One region of the Bradyrhizobium sp. Ses1 genome, then DNA from elsewhere that is predicted to be linked to it. Evidence: riboswitches for the same ligand, from Rfam matches in the RefSeq annotation. Region 1 holds a riboswitch; each other region holds the start of a gene.
What was found. Region 1 has a riboswitch for cobalamin ahead of metE (5-methyltetrahydropteroyltriglutamate--homocysteine S-methyltransferase). Riboswitches for the same ligand answer to the same signal wherever they lie in the genome.
Positions count from the first base shown of each region.

Region 2: it holds a riboswitch for cobalamin, as region 1 does, so the genes downstream of both, AC5ZG5_RS31230 (DUF1636 family protein) here and metE (5-methyltetrahydropteroyltriglutamate--homocysteine S-methyltransferase) in region 1, are expected to answer to the same signal.
Region 3: it holds a riboswitch for cobalamin, as region 1 does, so the genes downstream of both, AC5ZG5_RS31295 (energy-coupling factor ABC transporter permease) here and metE (5-methyltetrahydropteroyltriglutamate--homocysteine S-methyltransferase) in region 1, are expected to answer to the same signal.
Region 4: it holds a riboswitch for cobalamin, as region 1 does, so the genes downstream of both, AC5ZG5_RS20820 (TonB-dependent receptor) here and metE (5-methyltetrahydropteroyltriglutamate--homocysteine S-methyltransferase) in region 1, are expected to answer to the same signal.

Region 1 covers NZ_JCAMOQ010000001.1:553,774-557,979, reverse strand. The annotation lists gene AC5ZG5_RS02660 (ribonucleoside-diphosphate reductase subunit alpha) at 1-1,718, opposite strand, end outside; cobalamin riboswitch at 1,833-2,051, opposite strand; cobalamin riboswitch at 2,184-2,384, shown strand; gene metE (5-methyltetrahydropteroyltriglutamate--homocysteine S-methyltransferase) at 2,492-4,206, shown strand, end outside.
Region 2 covers NZ_JCAMOQ010000036.1:71,979-76,184, reverse strand. The annotation lists gene cobN (cobaltochelatase subunit CobN) at 1-1,029, opposite strand, end outside; gene cobW (cobalamin biosynthesis protein CobW) at 1,029-2,078, opposite strand; gene AC5ZG5_RS31230 (DUF1636 family protein) at 2,075-2,449, opposite strand; cobalamin riboswitch at 2,544-2,761, opposite strand; partial or broken gene AC5ZG5_RS31225 (cob(I)yrinic acid a,c-diamide adenosyltransferase) at 2,805-3,331, shown strand; partial or broken gene AC5ZG5_RS31220 (cobyric acid synthase) at 3,391-4,125, shown strand; gene cobD (threonine-phosphate decarboxylase CobD) at 4,136-4,206, opposite strand, start outside.
Region 3 covers NZ_JCAMOQ010000036.1:84,590-88,795, forward strand. The annotation lists gene cobM (precorrin-4 C(11)-methyltransferase) at 1-115, shown strand, start outside; gene AC5ZG5_RS31285 (cobyrinic acid a,c-diamide synthase CobB) at 115-1,425, shown strand; gene cobA (uroporphyrinogen-III C-methyltransferase) at 1,422-2,141, shown strand; cobalamin riboswitch at 2,190-2,409, shown strand; gene AC5ZG5_RS31295 (energy-coupling factor ABC transporter permease) at 2,448-3,116, shown strand; gene cobF (precorrin-6A synthase (deacetylating)) at 3,162-3,914, shown strand; partial or broken gene AC5ZG5_RS31305 (IS630 family transposase) at 4,010-4,206, opposite strand, start outside.
Region 4 covers NZ_JCAMOQ010000017.1:102,802-107,007, forward strand. The annotation lists gene AC5ZG5_RS20810 (ABC transporter substrate-binding protein) at 1-489, opposite strand, end outside; gene AC5ZG5_RS20815 (MarR family transcriptional regulator) at 776-1,318, shown strand; cobalamin riboswitch at 1,410-1,609, shown strand; gene AC5ZG5_RS20820 (TonB-dependent receptor) at 1,860-4,010, shown strand; gene AC5ZG5_RS20825 (PepSY domain-containing protein) at 4,013-4,206, shown strand, end outside.

The DNA of each region.
Region 1 (4,206 bases):
CGCAAATTGCAGGGGTCCTTGAAGGTGATCCAGGGATGTCCGGTCTCGAACAGCATGGTCAGCATCTTGCGCCAGAGATCAACGGCACGGACATTCTTGGATACCCGCATCTCGCCGCGCGCGGCCTTGTCTTCATAGGACGCGTAGCGCTCGGCAAAGGCCTTGCCGTAGAGATCGTGCAGATCGGGCGTCTCGTCCGGCGAGAACAGCGTCCATTCGCCGTCGGCCTCGACGCGCTGCATGAAGAGATCAGGCACCCAGTTGGCGGTATTCATGTCGTGGGTGCGGCGGCGGTCGTCGCCGGTGTTCTTGCGCAGGTCGAGGAATTCTTCGACGTCGATATGCCAGGTCTCGATATAGGCACAGACCGCGCCCTTGCGTTTTCCGCCCTGGTTGACGGCAATCGCGGTGTCGTTGGCGACTTTAAGGAACGGCACGACGCCCTGGCTCTCGCCATTGGTGCCCTTGATATGGGCGCCCAGCCCGCGCACCCGCGTCCAGTCATTGCCGAGGCCGCCGGAATATTTGGCGAGCAGCGCATTGTCCTTGATCGACTTGAAGATGCCGTCGAGATCGTCGGGAACGGTGGTGAGGAAGCAGGACGACAATTGCGGCCGCAGCGTGCCGGAATTGAAGAGCGTCGGCGTCGACGCCATGAAGTCGAAGGAGGACAGGAGATTGTAGAACTCGATCGCGCGCGCCTCCCGATCGATCTCGCGCAGTGCAAGCCCCATGGCGACGCGCATGAAGAACGCTTGCGGCAATTCAATCCGGTGGCCGCGGACATGCAGGAAATAGCGATCATAAAGCGTCTGCAGCCCTAAGAACTGGAACGCAAGATCGCGCTCCGGCTTCAGTGCCGCGGCCAGCTTGTTCAGGTCGAAGCGGCCGAGTTCGGGATCGAGCAATTCGGCCCTGATGCCGGTCTTGATATAGGCCGGAAAATATTCGCCATAGCGCACCGCCATGTCCGCCTGCGACGCTTTCGTTGGCGCGCCCTGCACGAAGGACAGCACTTCAGTGCGGAGCTTGTCGAGCAAGAGGCGCGCGCTGACATAGGCGTAGTTCGGCTCCTGCTCGACCAGCGTACGCGCCGCCATCACGCTGGCGAGCGCGAGTTCCTCCTGGCTGATGCCGTCATAGAGATTGCGCTGGATTTCCCCGACGACAGGCGCAGCGTCGACACCGTCGAGCCCCGCGCAGGCCTCGCCGACGATCATCGCCAGCCGCGCATGGTCGAGCGGCACCTTGCTGCCGTCCGCGAGCGTGACGTGGACGATTGGCCCGCTCGATGCCGTTGCGGATTTAGTTGCCTGCTGTTCGGCGCGCTGCCGCGCCCGCTCCTCGCGATAGAGCACATAGGCGCGCGCCACCTTGTGATGGCCGCTGCGCATCAATGCCAGTTCAACCTGGTCCTGGATGTCCTCGATATGAAAGGTGCGGCCTTCGCTCATCCGGCGCGACAGCGCGCCGACGACTTCGGCGGTCAATTCCTCGACCGCTTCGTGCACGCGGCGCGACGCAGCCGCCGTATTCCCCTCGACCGCAAGGAAGGCCTTGGTCATCGCCACCGAGATCTTGCCGGCATCGAATTGCGACACCGCGCCATTGCGGCGAATCACCTGCATCGGCAGCCGTGCTTCCGGCGCCGCGATTGATTCGGGGCGCAGGTGGATGAGAGGTGACGCGGTGGTTTCGCGATCGAGAGAGAGTGACATCTTGCAGACCCCGTGATGTTGCTGGGGCCGGATGCCGGAGGCGACGCTGCGTGATGATGCCGGCGGCGTACCGGCATGAGCCTGCAAGCGGCCGCCGGGACACCCCGCCCGTGGACGTTATTTGCTGTCACGGCAGGTCTCCTGGCTCGCAGGTCGGCGTCACTCCCCGTCTTCCCAATGCGATGCCGCATCAGTGACGTCTAAAATCGGGAGCAACTCACTGCTTACAGTTGCGGGGGCAGCGCTGGATTCTCGCGAGCAACGCGCGATCACCAGCTTCCCTCTTGGCCACCATTCCTTGCGTCATGATGGACCGTGACAGCTACATCTGGTGCGATTTGGGGAATGGTGTCAATGGGACGTATGGGCGAAGCGCAAAAATTCCGGTCCACGCCGTTGACGCTGTGAACAACCGGCTCCACGCGCACGTGATGTCAGCCGAGTTGACGTTCGCGCGATCTTGCCGGTAAGTGAACGCGTCGTGGTTCTTCGGAGAGATCTTTTCCGGAGCTAAGAGGGAAGCCGGTGTAAAGCCGGAGCTGCCCCCGCAACTGTAAGCGGCGAGCCGCGGTCCACAATTGCCACTGAAGCCTGCAAAGCTTCGGGAAGGCCGGACCGCAGCAACGACCCGCGAGCCAGGAGACCTGCCTCGACAACATACACGTCCTCGGGCGGGGTGTCCCGGTGGTGCGGTTGCGATTCCGTGCGCACCTCGCGCAGGGAATCCAGACGTGTCACTACGGCCTTTGCCCCCAACTCATGGGGTTAAGCCAATGTCTTCCACTTCACTTGTTGTTGCGTCCCTCGGCACGCCGCGGATCGGTCCGCGCCGTGAACTGAAATTTGCGCTGGAACGCTTCTGGTCCGGCACATCAGACGAAAAGACGCTGATCGAAACCGGCGTCGGGCTGCGCGCGGCCAATTGGGCGCGGCAAAAGAAACTCGGTATCACCGTGATCCCGTCGAACGATTTCTCGTTCTACGATCAGGTGCTCGACACCTGCGCAATGGTCGGCGCTATCCCGGAAAGCTATGGCTGGACCGGCGGCGCGGTGCCGCTTGCGACCTATTTCGCGATGGCGCGTGGCACCACGGCCGACGCGCATGACGAGGCCTGCGGACATGCCCATCACGCACATGGCGTGGCGGCGCTCGAAATGACGAAATGGTTCGACACCAACTATCACTACATGGTGCCGGAGCTTCGCAAGAACCAGTATTTTGCACTCTCATCGCGCAAGCCGATCGAAGAGTATGAGGAGGCGAAGGCGCTGGGTTATCAGACCCGCCCCGTGCTGGTCGGCCCGGTCACGTTCCTGAAACTGGCCAAGTCCAAGGAACCGCATTTCGACACGCTGTCGCTGCTCGACAGGCTCCTGCCGGTCTATATCGAACTATTGCGCGAACTCGCTGCCCGCGGTGCGGAATGGGTGCAGATCGACGAGCCCTCTCTCGTGCTTGATCTGGACGCCGCCGCTCAGCAAGCCCTACGGCGCGCCTATTCCGAAATCGCCAAAGCGGTGCCGGACATCAGGATCATGCTGGCGACCTATTTCGGCGGGCTCGGCGGCAATCGTGCGGTCGCGTTTGATCTTCCGGTCGCCGGCCTCCATCTCGATCTCGTGCGCGCGCCCCAGCAGCTCGGCGATCTCATCGACGTTCCGAAAGAACGGGTGCTGTCGCTCGGCGTGATCGACGGCCGTAACGTCTGGCGCGCGGATCTGAGCCGGATCCTCGATCAGCTTGGGCCCGTCGTCGCAAAGCTCGGCAAGGAGCGCATTCAGATCGCGCCATCCTGCTCGCTGCTTCATGTACCCATCGATCTCGCCCTGGAAACCAAGCTCGATCCCGAGGTGAAGACCTGGCTTTCATTCTCGGTGCAGAAGCTCGAAGAGCTTGCCGCACTGGGCGCGGCGCTTGGAAGTGGCCGGGCCCCTGCGTCCGAAGCGATCCGAGCGTCCGATGCCGCCGCGGCCGCGCGCAAGACCTCACCGCGGATTCACGATGCCAAGGTTGCCCAGCGTCTCGCCGCCATCGATGGCGGCATGCGCCATCGTGCCAGCCGGTTCGCCGAGCGTGCCGAGGTGCAGCGCGAGCGGTTCAATCTGCCACGCTTCCCGACCACGACCATCGGCTCCTTCCCGCAGACAACCGATGTCAGAAACGCACGCGCCGCACATGCCAATGGTGCACTCAGCGATACCGCATACAAGACCTATCTGCAGCATCAGACCGCGCGCGCCATCCGTTGGCAGGAGAATATCGGGCTCGACGTCCTGGTCCATGGCGAGTTCGAGCGCAACGACATGGTGCAGTATTTTGGCGAGCAGCTTTCCGGCTTCGCCTTCACCGAGCTCGGCTGGGTGCAGTCCTATGGCTCGCGCTGCGTCCGGCCGCCGATCCTCTATGGCGACGTCTCACGACCGCAGCCGATGACGGTCGAATGGTGGCAATTCGCGCAGTCACTGACGGCAAAGCCGGTGAAGGC
Region 2 (4,206 bases), on a different contig from region 1:
AAGATGCGTAAATTGCAGATCGGGGTCGCGCTCGGCTGCCGATTTGAAGCTCACCACGCCTGCGAACAGACGGCCATCAACCTCCGGCAACACCACATGCATCGCCAGATCACCGGGCGAGAGGCCGCGCAGCGACTCGGCCCAATCCGCCCGCCTTGCCGTGGACAGCGCCACTTGGAACAGAGGGCAAAATGCAGCATCAAACGGCGTCGCGCCGTCGTCGCCAACCGCGGAGAACGCGGTGGCATTGACGATGGCCGCCGGAGCACATTGCGCGAAATGCGCGCGCAACCAATCCACGACGCCCGCCGCCTTCAGTGAAGTGGCGAACACACCGTAGGCATCAAACCCCTTCCGCCGCAATGCTACGATCAGTGCATCCACCGGACCTGTGTCGGCGGCGGTGAGATAAGAGCGATAGAAGGTGACGATCGCACGCGGCTTCCCACCGGAATCCGGCAGCGTTGGAACGACCCCACGCGCGGGGTCGTAGAAGCCCATCTCGGGAACGTCCATCTCCCCGACGACCGGCCCCGCATAGAGACCCGACGCCAGCGCAAGCTGGGCGATCGCCGCCTGCGCTGCGACCGGCCCGCCCTTGTCGCAGAGCACTTTTAGCCGTCTGAGCGTCGAGACCGGCAAAGTCGAGAACGCATCGAGCCGCAGATCATCGCGACCATCCGCCGGCAGCACAGCAAGCGCGATACCGCGGTCCTTCGCCAATTGATGCAGCGCCGTCAGTCCATACGGCCAGTAAGACTCGCCGCCGATCAAGCGCACCAAAATGCCGCGCGCCTGCAACAGCGTTCGTTCGACATAGGTGTCAACCGACAGCGGATGACGCAGCTCCGCGAGGTTCGCAAGCCTCAGCGACGGCAGTTTCTCGCGCCCGCGCCGCCACCCGGAGGCAAACGCGGCGAGATCAGAGTCCGAAAACGAGAGCGCCACGAGATCGGCCGGATCCTGGCCGATGTCCCTGGGCGTCGCGGTCTCCTCAAGACCACGGCTCTCGCGAAAGACGACGTGCATCAGATGCCAAGTCCCGCAATACCAAGTCCCGCCTTGATCGCGGCTTCGTCGATGTCGCCGTGCTCACCGATCACGACCAGTTTTGACTGTTTCGGCCGCGCCCCCCAGGGCCTGTCGAACTGATGGCGCACCCGTTCGCCAACCGATTGCAGCAGCAGGCGCATCGGCTTGCCTTCGACCGCGATATAGCCCTTGGCACGCAGCACGTTCTGCTCGCGCGCCAGCCGCTGGATCGATGCAACCAGCGCATCGATATCGGTGACCTCCGGGAGATCGACGACGACGGACGCAAAATCATTGTGCTCGTGCTCGTCCTCGCCATCATGATGCGAGGGGCGCGCAGCGAGATCATCCTCTGCAGCTGCTTCGAGCCCCAGGATCACGCGCGCGTCAACGGCGCCATCGACGACCGGCAGCATCGGCACCCGGCGCGGCATCTCGGCCTCGATCGCTGCCTTGGCTGCTTCGAGCCCTGCCGAGCCGGCCAGGTCTGCCTTGGTGAGCAGCACGATATCGGCGCAGGCGATCTGGTCTTCGAACACCTCCGAGAGCGGCGTTTCGTGGTCGAGATTGTGATCCGCCGCGCGCTGCGCTTCCACGGCGTCCGGGTCCGGCGCAAAGCGACCGGCGGCCACGGCCTCCGCGTCGGCGAGCGCAATCACGCCATCAACGGTGATCCGCGACCGGATTTCCGGCCAGTCGAACGCCTTGAGCAGCGGCTTTGGCAAGGCCAGCCCCGATGTCTCGATCAGGATGTGGTCGGGCTTCACCTTGCGCGCGAGCAGTTGCTCCATCGCAGGAATGAAATCGTCAGCCACGGTGCAGCAGATGCAGCCATTGGCGAGTTCGACGATGTTTTCTTCCGGACAATTTGCATCAGCGCAGGATTTCAGGATCTCGCCATCGACGCCCTCGCTGCCGAACTCGTTGACGAGCACCGCAAGCTTCTTGCCGTTGGCATTGGTGATCAGATGCTGGATCAGCGTCGTCTTGCCTGATCCCAAGAAGCCGGTGACGACCGTGAGCGGGACTTTTGCGAGCGTGTTCATTCGGCGGCCTCCGGCACGATGGCGATGGAGGGAATGCGAGCAAGCGATTGCTTGCGGAAGATTTCGGGCCGGCCGCGCCATGGCACGATGCCGTCGAGCGCCGCTGCGTAAGCCGCAGCGCCCGCGATCACATCGTTTGCGTTGGCGTCGGACAGGCGACCGTAGACATAGGACCACCGTCCCGGCGCGTTGAGTGCGACCGAGCAACCCTGGGTGCAAGCCGACAGGCATTCGACGGGAACCAGATTGACGCCATCCGGCACGCCGGCATCGCGAATGGCGGCATGCAGCCGGGCGCCTGGCGTAGTCTCGCCCTCCGCAACGGTCTGGCCTGCCCGGCAGGTAATGCAGACATGAAGTGTGACGGTCATCGCCCCTTCCAGGATAAACTGCGGGAGGCGATGAGGTGCGCGAATCCATCCGAAGGAAGGCTCGCTTCCCCGTCGCGGAACACCCCGTCCGCCGGTCTCAAACGTTGCGCTGGCAGGTCTCCCGGCTAGCGGAGCAGGATTTTGTCCTTCGGTGCCCGCCTTCCCGACCCCGTTCGGGGCAGTGGCTTCGGGCATCTCTCCGGTCACGGTCGCGGGGGCGGCTGCTTTTCGAACCCAAACCTCTCGATTTGAGCTCTATCGCATTCCCTCTTCGCCTGTCGTAGGACAGGAACCAACGCAGGCCCACCATTTGCCTCTACCTGCGACTTGTCAAGCCGAAGGACCACGTCAGATGATGTCTGAACAGGATGCCGCCGAGGACGAGGATGCCGTCGCCTCCGAGGCCTCTGCAGATGCCCGCCACGCGGCGAAAATGACGAAGAAAAAGGTCGCCCGCGACAAGATCATGGCGACCAAGAGCGGCGAGAAGGGACTGATCATCGTTCATACTGGCGCAGGAAAGGGAAAATCATCCTCCGCCTTCGGCATGATCGTGCGCTGTGTCGCGCATGGCTTTCCCTGCGCCGTGGTTCAATTCATCAAGGGAGCCTGGGATACCGGCGAGCGCCGCCTGCTCACCGGACATTTCGGCGACCTCTGCCAGTTCTATGCAATGGGCGAAGGCTTTACCTGGGAAACGCAGGATCGCGCCCGCGATATCGCCGCAGCAAGGGCAGGCTGGGACAAGGCGAAGCAACTGATTCTGGGATCCAGCCTTGCGCATGGTCGTGCTCGACGAGATCAACATCGCGCTTCGGTACGACTATCTGGAGATCGCGGAGAACCTCGAAGCCACCGACGACGCATGTCGTTCTCACCGGCCTTCGCTGTCGTCGCTATCGCCGCAACTCTGCTCTGGCTAAGATAACTGTCCACGCGACCTAGGGCTCGGCGAGGCGCGCAGGCCCGGCAAGTGCAAGATCGCTTTTCTCGCATTGTCACGGATTGCCAATTTCGACGATCTCGACCCGCTCAAGCTTGAGCCCGGCATCGATCTCGTGATGGTTCGCCCCGGAGAGGCCATTCCCGGCGACGCCAGGCTTGTCATTATTCCCGGCTCGAAGTCGACACGCGGCGATCTTGCCTTCCTGCGCGCGCAAGGCTGGGATATCGATCTGCTGGCACATCACCGCCGCGGCGGTCATGTGCTCGGTGTCTGCGGCGGCTACCAGATGCTCGGGCGCAGCGTCGCCGATCCCGAAAGGATCGAGGGACCGGCGGGCGAAACGCAAGGCCTCGGGCTTCTGGATGTAACCACGGTCATGACCGAGCAGAAGACGCTCACCCGCGTAGCCGCACAACACATCGAGACCAGACAGCCGATCGATGCCTATGAGATCCATATCGGGCAAACCGATGGACCCGATCGCGCGCGTCCGTTCGCCCTGCTCGATGGCGCGCCGGAAGGCGCGATCTCGCGCGACGGACGCGTCTACGGCAGCTATCTGCACGGCCTGTCTGCGTCCGACGATTTCCGCAAGTCCTTTCTCGCGCAGCTCGACATTCCAGCGGCGGACCAACCGTATCGTGGAGAGGTAGAAAGCGCGCTCGATGCGCTTGCCGACCACATCGAGGCTCATCTCGATGTCGAAGGGCTGCTCGCGCTGGCCCGCTGACCAGGAGACGTCAGCGCGAGAGGGCCTCGCTCAGGCGAGCCCACTCGGCCTCGCCGCCCGGCAGACCCAGCCGCAACCATC
Region 3 (4,206 bases), on a different contig from region 1:
CGTCGGCCGGACGCTGGGCTCTGAAGAGTTCGCAGAAAGCCGACTCTACGCCGCCGACTATGACCGCCGCTACCGGCCGATCGGGCCGGCGCCGCGTTTTCCGGAGGCGTCGTGATGGTTGCAAGCCTCGTCATCTCGGCGCCGGCCTCCGGTGTCGGCAAGACGACGCTGACGCTGGCGCTCGCGCGCGCCTATCGTGATCGCGGGCTAAGGGTGCAGTGCTTTAAGAGCGGACCCGATTATATCGATCCCGCGTTTCATGCCGCCGCCACGGGCCACGTCTCCGTCAACATCGATAGCTGGGCCATGGAGCGCGCTACGATCGAGCGCCTCGTCAGCCGAGGCGCGGATGCCGATCTTGTCCTGGCCGAGGGCTCGATGGGCCTGTTCGACGGCGTCGCCATGCGCGGCGTCTCAGGCACCGGTGCGACGGCGGATATCGCGGAAATGATGGGCTGGCCGGTGCTGCTCGTGATCGATCCGTCCGGTCAGGCCCAGACGGCCGCGGCGGTCACCGCGGGCCTGCGCGATTTCCGCGCGGGCGTGCGACTTGCAGGTGTCGTGCTCAACCGCGTCGCAAGCCCGCGGCACGAAGACCTCGTGCGACGCCCTTTGGTGGACGCCGGCATTGCCGTGTTCGGCGCGCTGCCGCGCCATTCCGAGATCAATTTGCCGAAGCGGCATCTCGGCCTGGTGCAGGCAGAGGAGCAGGCAGAGGTCGGTGGCCTGATTGGCGAGGCCGCCCGCTTCGTCAGCGAGCATGTCGATCTCGATGCCGTGCTGCAATCGGCGTCCGCCTGGTCGCCGCAATCGCCCTCGCGCGGCCTCGATATCACGCCGCCGGGACAGCGTATTGCGCTCGCTCGCGATGCCGCGTTCTCCTTCGTCTATCCGCACATGTTGGAGGCATGGCGCGCCGCGGGCGCCGAGATCGTGGCTTTCTCGCCGCTTGCTGATGAGGGGCCCGATGCGAGCGCCGACGTGTGCTGGCTCCCGGGCGGCTATCCCGAACTGCACGCCGGCCGCCTCGCAGCCAATGCGCGATCTCGCAACGCGCTACGCGCCTTCGCGGAGACACGGCCGGTGCACGGCGAATGCGGGGGCTATATGGTATTGGGCGACGCCTTGATCGACGCGGACGGCACGCGCCATGAGATGGTGGGCCTGCTCGGCCTGGAGACGAGCTTTGCAAAACGCCGGATGCATCTGGGCTATCGGCTTGCCGAGCTTGCTGTGCCGATGCCCGGACATCAACCTGGCGCACGCCTGCGCGGCCACGAGTTCCACTATTCGACCATCATCGCGCAGCCTGATGTGCCGCTCGCGGTTGTCCGTGACGCGACCAGCACAATTGTTACCGAGACCGGCTCGCGCCGTGGTCATGCCACGGGCACGTTCTTCCATCTGATTGCGGAGGACCGGTGAGCGGTTTTGTCTCCTTCATCTCTGCCGGTCCCGGTGATCCCGAGCTTCTGACGTTGAAGGGGGCCGCTCGGCTGCGCGAAGCCGATGTCGTGCTCTATGACGACCTCGCGTCAGGCGCGATCCTCGATCTCGCGCGTCCTGGCGCCAATCTCGTCGCGGTGGGAAAACGCGCGGGCCGCCCCTCGACCAAGCAGCAGCTGCTCGTCGATTATGCCGCGACCGGCGCGCGCGTGGTGCGCCTGAAATCGGGCGATGCCGGCATTTTCGGCCGGCTGGAGGAGGAGATCGAGGCTCTCCGCGCAGCCGGCATCGGCTACGAGATCATTCCCGGCGTCACCTCGGCCTGCGTCGCGGCCGCGCAGGCCGGCATTCCCTTGACCCGTCGCCACACCTCACGCCGAGTGCAGTTTGTGACGGGCGCTGATGTCACCGGCGAATTGCCGCAAAATCTCAATTGGGCGGCTCTTGCCGATCCGGAAGCGACGACCGTGGTCTATATGGGCCGGCGCACATTTCCTGCTTTGGCCGCGAAACTGATCGAACAGGGCCTCGCTCCGAATACTCCTACGCTGTTTGCCGAATCCTTGGGCCGTGCCGATGAGCGGCTTGTCCGCACCACGATCGCGGAGCTTGCCGAACAGCTCGCGCGGGGCGGTGCGGCAACCACCGCGGCCGTCATCCTGTTCGGTGCGCTGGCCGGAGATTATCCCTCATGATGCCACTGGCCGGCCCTGTTCGCCCCTTGACGCCTGCTGTTCGAAAGGGGCACACAGGAGAAGCATGGTGCTCGGTACGGCGCAAAGCGCCGGAGCATAATCGGGAATGGGGGTGGGCGGACCCAGTTGCGGCGCCCGAAACCCCAGCCGCCCCCGCGACTGTAAGCGGTGAGGGACTCCGATCCGCCACTGGGCTGAAAAGCCTGGGAAGGCCGGAGACCCGCTTCGAACCGCGAGCCAGGAGACCGGCCCTGCAAGTTTTGACGCCAAGGCCGTCGGGTGTGACGGCAGGAAGGACGTAAGACCATGCATATCGAACCGGGAATCGTAACGGGCGCCAAGCTCGTGTTGAGCTATGCGACCGGAATTGCCTCAGCCGGCGTCGCCTGGAAGCTTGCAGTCGAGACCGTGCGCGAGCAGGGCATCGCGTCGTTTGCCGCGCGGACGGTTGCAACGACAGGCCTTGTCTTTACCTTCTTCGAGGTGTTGCCGCACTTCCCGGTCGGCGTTTCCGAGGTGCATTTCATCCTTGGCTCGACGTTGTTCCTGCTGTTCGGTGCAGCACCGGCTGCATTCGGGTTGGCGCTCGGCCTTCTATTGCAGGGGCTGTTCTTCGCGCCGACGGACCTGCCGCAATATGGCATGAACGTCACTACGCTCCTGGTGCCGTTGTTTGCGATCCAGGCGCTCGCTCAGCGCATCATTCCGCGCAACACCGCCTATGTCGACCTGCAGTATCGCCAGGCGCTGGCGCTTTCGACGGCGTATCAGTCCGGGATCGTGGCCTGGGTCGCGTTCTGGGCACTCTATGGTGCGGGCTTTGGTGCGACCAACATCGCGAACTTCGCGGGCTCTTACGCGCTCGTCATCGTGATCGAGCCGCTCGCCGATCTTGCGGTGCTGGCGCTGGCGAAGTCGCTGCGCGGCGTGACGGCCGAGGGTCTCGTCACCGATCGCCTGCACAACGCGGCCTAGCGACCATTTGGAGGGCGGCCGTTACGGCCGTCCTCCGTCCAAGCGATGCTCACGCTCTCCCTGATAGGCATCGGTTGCGGCGATCCCGAGCAACTGACGCTCGCCGCGATTCGCGCGATCAATGCCGCCGACCTCATCCTGATCCCGCGCAAGGGGACCGTGAAGTCCGATCTCGCCGAGTTGCGGCGAACGATTTGCACAGACGTGCTCACCAACGACCGGACGCAGATTGCGGAGTTCGACCTGCCGGTGCGAGACGCAGGCGGCGCCGATTATCGCAAGGGCGTGGACGACTGGCACGAGGCCGTTGCGGCGACCTGGTCGCACGAAATTGCGCGCCATGTTGGAGCCAAGGGGCGCGTCGCGCTGCTGATCTGGGGCGATCCTTCGCTCTATGACTCCTCCTTGCGGATCGCGCACCGGCTCGATCCTTTGCCGGCGATCGAAGTGGTCCCCGGCATCACGTCAATCCAGGCGCTGTGTGCTGCGCATGCGCTGCCGCTGAACGATATTGGCGAACCATTCCTGGTCACCACAGGGCGGCGCTTACGTGAAGGCGGCTGGTCTGATGCCAGCGACACCGTGGTCGTGATGCTCGATGGCGGTGCGGCGTTCCAGTCGCTGGATGCGAGCGGTCTGCTTATCTGGTGGGGCGCCTTTCTTGGCATGCCTGACCAGATCATCATATCCGGTGAGCTTGCAGAAGTCGGCCCGCGCATCGCCGCCGCACGGCAAGCGGCGCGCGAACGGCATGGCTGGATCATGGACAGCTACATTCTCAAGCGCAGGTCGCGATAGCGCACTCTCGCCGGCAGGATTGTCGATGCGGGAGACTCTTGCGACAAGAACGTCGCACCTTGGACGCGCGTATTGACTCGTTGTCCGTCTTAATCCTAGTACCTCGGCACAGAGGTTTTGACTCGTTGAACCTGGCCTAATTCGATGATGGGTTTTGGATAGGCCCGCGCCATTTTGGCGCGAGCCTTATTGGATCCATTTGACGCGGGCGCGGTCGGCATTGCGCCGTTTCTCCCAGGCGGCGGTCTCGGCGACGAGGCGGGCGAAACCGTCGATGCGTCGATCGAGGCAT
Region 4 (4,206 bases), on a different contig from region 1:
CTCGCCCCAGGCATAATCCACCGGAAGGAAGAACCAGGACTTCCCCCCGCTCTCGGTAACTGCGCGGCCCATGGCGTTGGCGAGTGCGTAGCTGTCGTAGACCCACATAAATCCGTACGGCGAGCACGCCTCGGCGGTGAACTTTGAAGTGCCGCCCCCGGCGGCGATCAGAATTCCGGACTTGTTTCTGACGATGTCCTGAATAGCGAGCAGGATTCCGGAGTTCGGAACGTCGAGGATAAGGTCGACTTGCTCGACGTCGAGCCATTTGCGGGCAATGGATGTCGCTACGTCGACCTTTTGCAGGTGATCGGCCGAGATCAATTTCACCGGTTTGCCGAGCACGCTTCCGCCGAAATCTTCGATCGCCATCTGCGCTGCTACGACCGAACCTTTTCCCGAGCCGTCGGCGTAGGGTCCGCTCTGATCGTTGAGCACCCCTATGGTGATGCCGTTTGGCCCTGCATTTGCGGGCGGCGCCGCCAGCACTGCAACAAGAACCGCAATCGAAGCCGTCCAAAATTTCCAGTTCACAATTTCCTCCCATCCTAACAGCTCTGTTGTTTTTGCTCGAAGCTGTCGTGCGTTCCTCCCCCAAGTGGCGACAGAACGACTGTCTCCTGCCTAGGGCCGGTCGCGGCACTGAAACCTGCGACCGGATGGCGACAGATACCCCAATAATTTATATAGTACAAGTTTATTGTGATATTTGGTCGTTGCGGGACGTCTGGCTGGGACCTAGATTGTCGGTTAAGGAGGTGGCGGATTCACAGGGATGGTCGGTTTGGTGAAGCAGCAGAATTCCTCTCACGCCTCTAAGGCGCAGTCAGAAGTCCCAGCCGATCTTCGCAAAAAGACTCTGAAGGCGTTTTTGCTGCATTTCTTCGCCAACGTGATTCTTGCCGCGGACGCCGAAGCCGCACTGGAGCCCTACGGTCTCACCCGCCTGCACAATCGTGTGTTGGTTCTGACCGCGATGAATCCGGGAGCGACGGTCAGTGATCTCTTGCGTGCGATGCGTGTATCGCACCAGAATTTGAATCCGACCATGCGGCAACTCATCAAGGACGGCCTGCTGATCGCGAAGATTGGCGAAGAGGACCGAAGGCAGAAACGACTCTACCCTACGGCCAAAGGCCGCAAACTTGTTCAGACAGTGCTCCGCCGACAGTTCGCGCGCCTGGAGGCCGCTTTGGCCGATTGCGGCCCTGATGCGACGAATGCGTTCCTCGCCGTGCACGAGAAGCTTGTAGACAAGGACGATCTGAGATGGGCAGAGCGGCTTGCGGAAGATCCCTCTGGACTCGCAGATGTTTGATACCAAGGACGGCTTGGCCGGCCGGCCCGACGTGGCTTCTCCGCTCCGTCCAGAGCCTGCAATGAGAGGATTGACTTCGGCTCAGACAACCTCCTAGATCACGACTGACGGTTCCCCTTACGGGGATCAAAAGGGAACGCGGTGCGGGGACTTCTCCTCTATGCCGCGGCTGCCCCCGCAACTGTGAGCGGCGAATCTTTCGTCATGCGCCACTGGGAGCCTCGGTCCTGGGAAGGCGACGAAGGGTTGGGACCCGCAAGCCAGGAGACCTGCCGTCAGCCGTGGTCACACGCAAAAATGTCGGTCGGGGAGTACAGACATTGTTTTCGACCGGCGTGCCATAGGCACGTTCGAGCGAGACCTCGTTTGCGGTGACGTGCCACTGACGTCATACCGAGGTCTGCTCGTGCTCTCTATCGTTACTATCGTAAGGCAGCGTGATGCTGCCCGGCTCGCTTTCAGATACTTCCTGCCGGTTCTCCTGCTCGAATCTTCTTCGGCAAACGCCCAGCAGCCTGCGACGTCCCATGTCTTGCCTCCCGTGAGCGTTATCCAGCCGCAAAAGCCTGCGGCAAAGCGTATCAATGATCAGCGTTCAACTTCCGCAGCGCGACCTGCGCAATCTCAGTCGAGCCGGAGCCCGGCGGCGCGAAGCACCACGCCCTCGACCGCAACGTCCGACACGCCATCTCCGACGCTAAACCTGAACAAGCAGAACGCGAGTGGCAGCCGCCTCAACCTCACTCCGCTGCAGACGCCCGCCAGCGTCGAAACGATTACGTCGCAGACCATCGCAGAACGCGGCCAGCATAGTGTCACGGACGCGGTCACCCAGAACGCAGTGGGCTTTACCGCGAGCCCGGCGCCCGGCAATGGCGGCCTCTCGTTCAGCACGCGCGGCTTCACCGGAAGCAATTCGGTGATGACGCTGTATGATGGCACTCGCCTCTATGTTGGCGCAGGAACCGTGACCTTTCCGTTCGATACGTGGTCGGCGGATCGCATCGAGGTCATGCGCGGGCCAGCCTCCGTTCTGTACGGGGAAGGCGCAATTGGTGGGATCATCAATGTGATCCCCAAGAAACCGGTCACGACGCCCTACAACGATGCCGAGATATCGCTCGACACCAATACGACGCGACGCATTGCGGTGGATAGCGGCGGCCCGATCAATCCGAACGTATCCTATCGCGTCAATGCCATCGGCAACATGTCGAACGGCTGGGTTGATCGCGACCAGACGTCGAATGTTGCGGTCTCCGCCGCGGTGCGTGTCCAGGCCGCCGAAAACCTCGCTTTCACACTCTCGAACGACTACAGCAATCGAAGCCCCTCGCGCTATTTCGGCACACCGCTGATCAACGGCGGGATCGACGACACGTTGCGGTTCAAGAACTACAACGTGCTCGACAGCGCGATCCGCTATCAGGATAACTGGAGCCAGTTCAAGACCGAGTGGGACGTGACGGAAGGAGTCAAGGTCCAGAACACACTCTACTACCTGACCAGCCGTCGGCATTGGCGTGATGTCGAGAACTATAGTTGGAATCCTGCGACACGGTTGATCGACCGAACCAGCTACATCGAGATCTTCCACGACCAGGCTCAGGTCGGTAACCGGATGGACGCAACGTTTCGTGGTCATCTGCTGGGCTTCGCCAACGAGTTCGTTGCGGGCTTCGACGTCAACCGGATCGATTTTACCCACACCAACAATTCGCCCTATGGCGGCGCATCTTCGGTTAGTCCCTATGCCGGCGACATGGGGTCTTTTGCGACCTCCACGACGCGAACCACGCCCGGCTACAATGCGATCGTCAATCAATATGCGTTGTTTGCCGAGGACCGGCTGTCGCTAACCGATCAGTTGTCCGTTGTAAGCGGCATCAGGTTCGACCGGCCGGATGTCGACCGCACCGATTACAGGACACCAACGAATAATTTCGATATCTCGCTGTCGGGTACGAGCTGGCGAACCGGCGTGGTCTACACGCCCGTCTCGAACCTCGCCTTTTACGGACAATATGCGACAGCCGTTGATCCCGTCACCAATCTCATCTCGCTGTCGGCCACGCAGAAAACCTTCCAGCTTGCCACGGGCAAGCAAACCGAGGTTGGGGTCAAGCAATCATTCTGGGGCGGCCGTGGTGAATGGACGCTGGCAGGTTACGAAATCGTCAAGAACAACCTGCTGGTCCCGGATCCCAACAATCCCGCCGGCCTGGCGCTGCAAGTCGGCCAGCAATCGTCGCGCGGGATCGAAGCATCGATCGGCCTGGCACTGAATGATGGTTGGCGCGTCGATGCCAATCTCGCGGTGCTGCGGGCCCGGTACGACAACTTCAGCCAGGTGGTGGGCGGCAAACTCGTCAGCTACGCCGGCAACGTTCCGACGAATGTGCCGCAGCAGGTATCGAACGTGTGGCTGACCTGGGACTTCGCGCCGAACTGGTCCGTCTACGGCGGCGTGCAGATCGTAGGGCAAACATTCTCCGATAACGCCAATACCCAGCTTCGCCCCGCCTACACCGTGGTCAACGGCGGACTGCGCTGGAAGCCTGACGGGCAAACCACGGTGGCGCTTCGCCTCTACAATCTCTTCGACACTGTCTACGCCACGTCCGCCCCTTCCGGGCAATGGCTGCTCGGCATGCCGCGAACGGCAGAAGTGTCTGTCAACGTGAAGTTCTGATCATGCGCCGCGCGTTGATCCGGAAAGGACGGCGGTGGCTTTACATCACCCATCGCTGGATCGGCATCGCGACCTGCCTGTTGTTCGCGATGTGGTTCGTCTCGGGCATCGTCATGATGTACGTGGCGTTCCCGCAGTTGACCGATCGCGAGCGCTGGGCGGCGCTGCCACCGATCGCTTGGGACCGCGTGCTCGT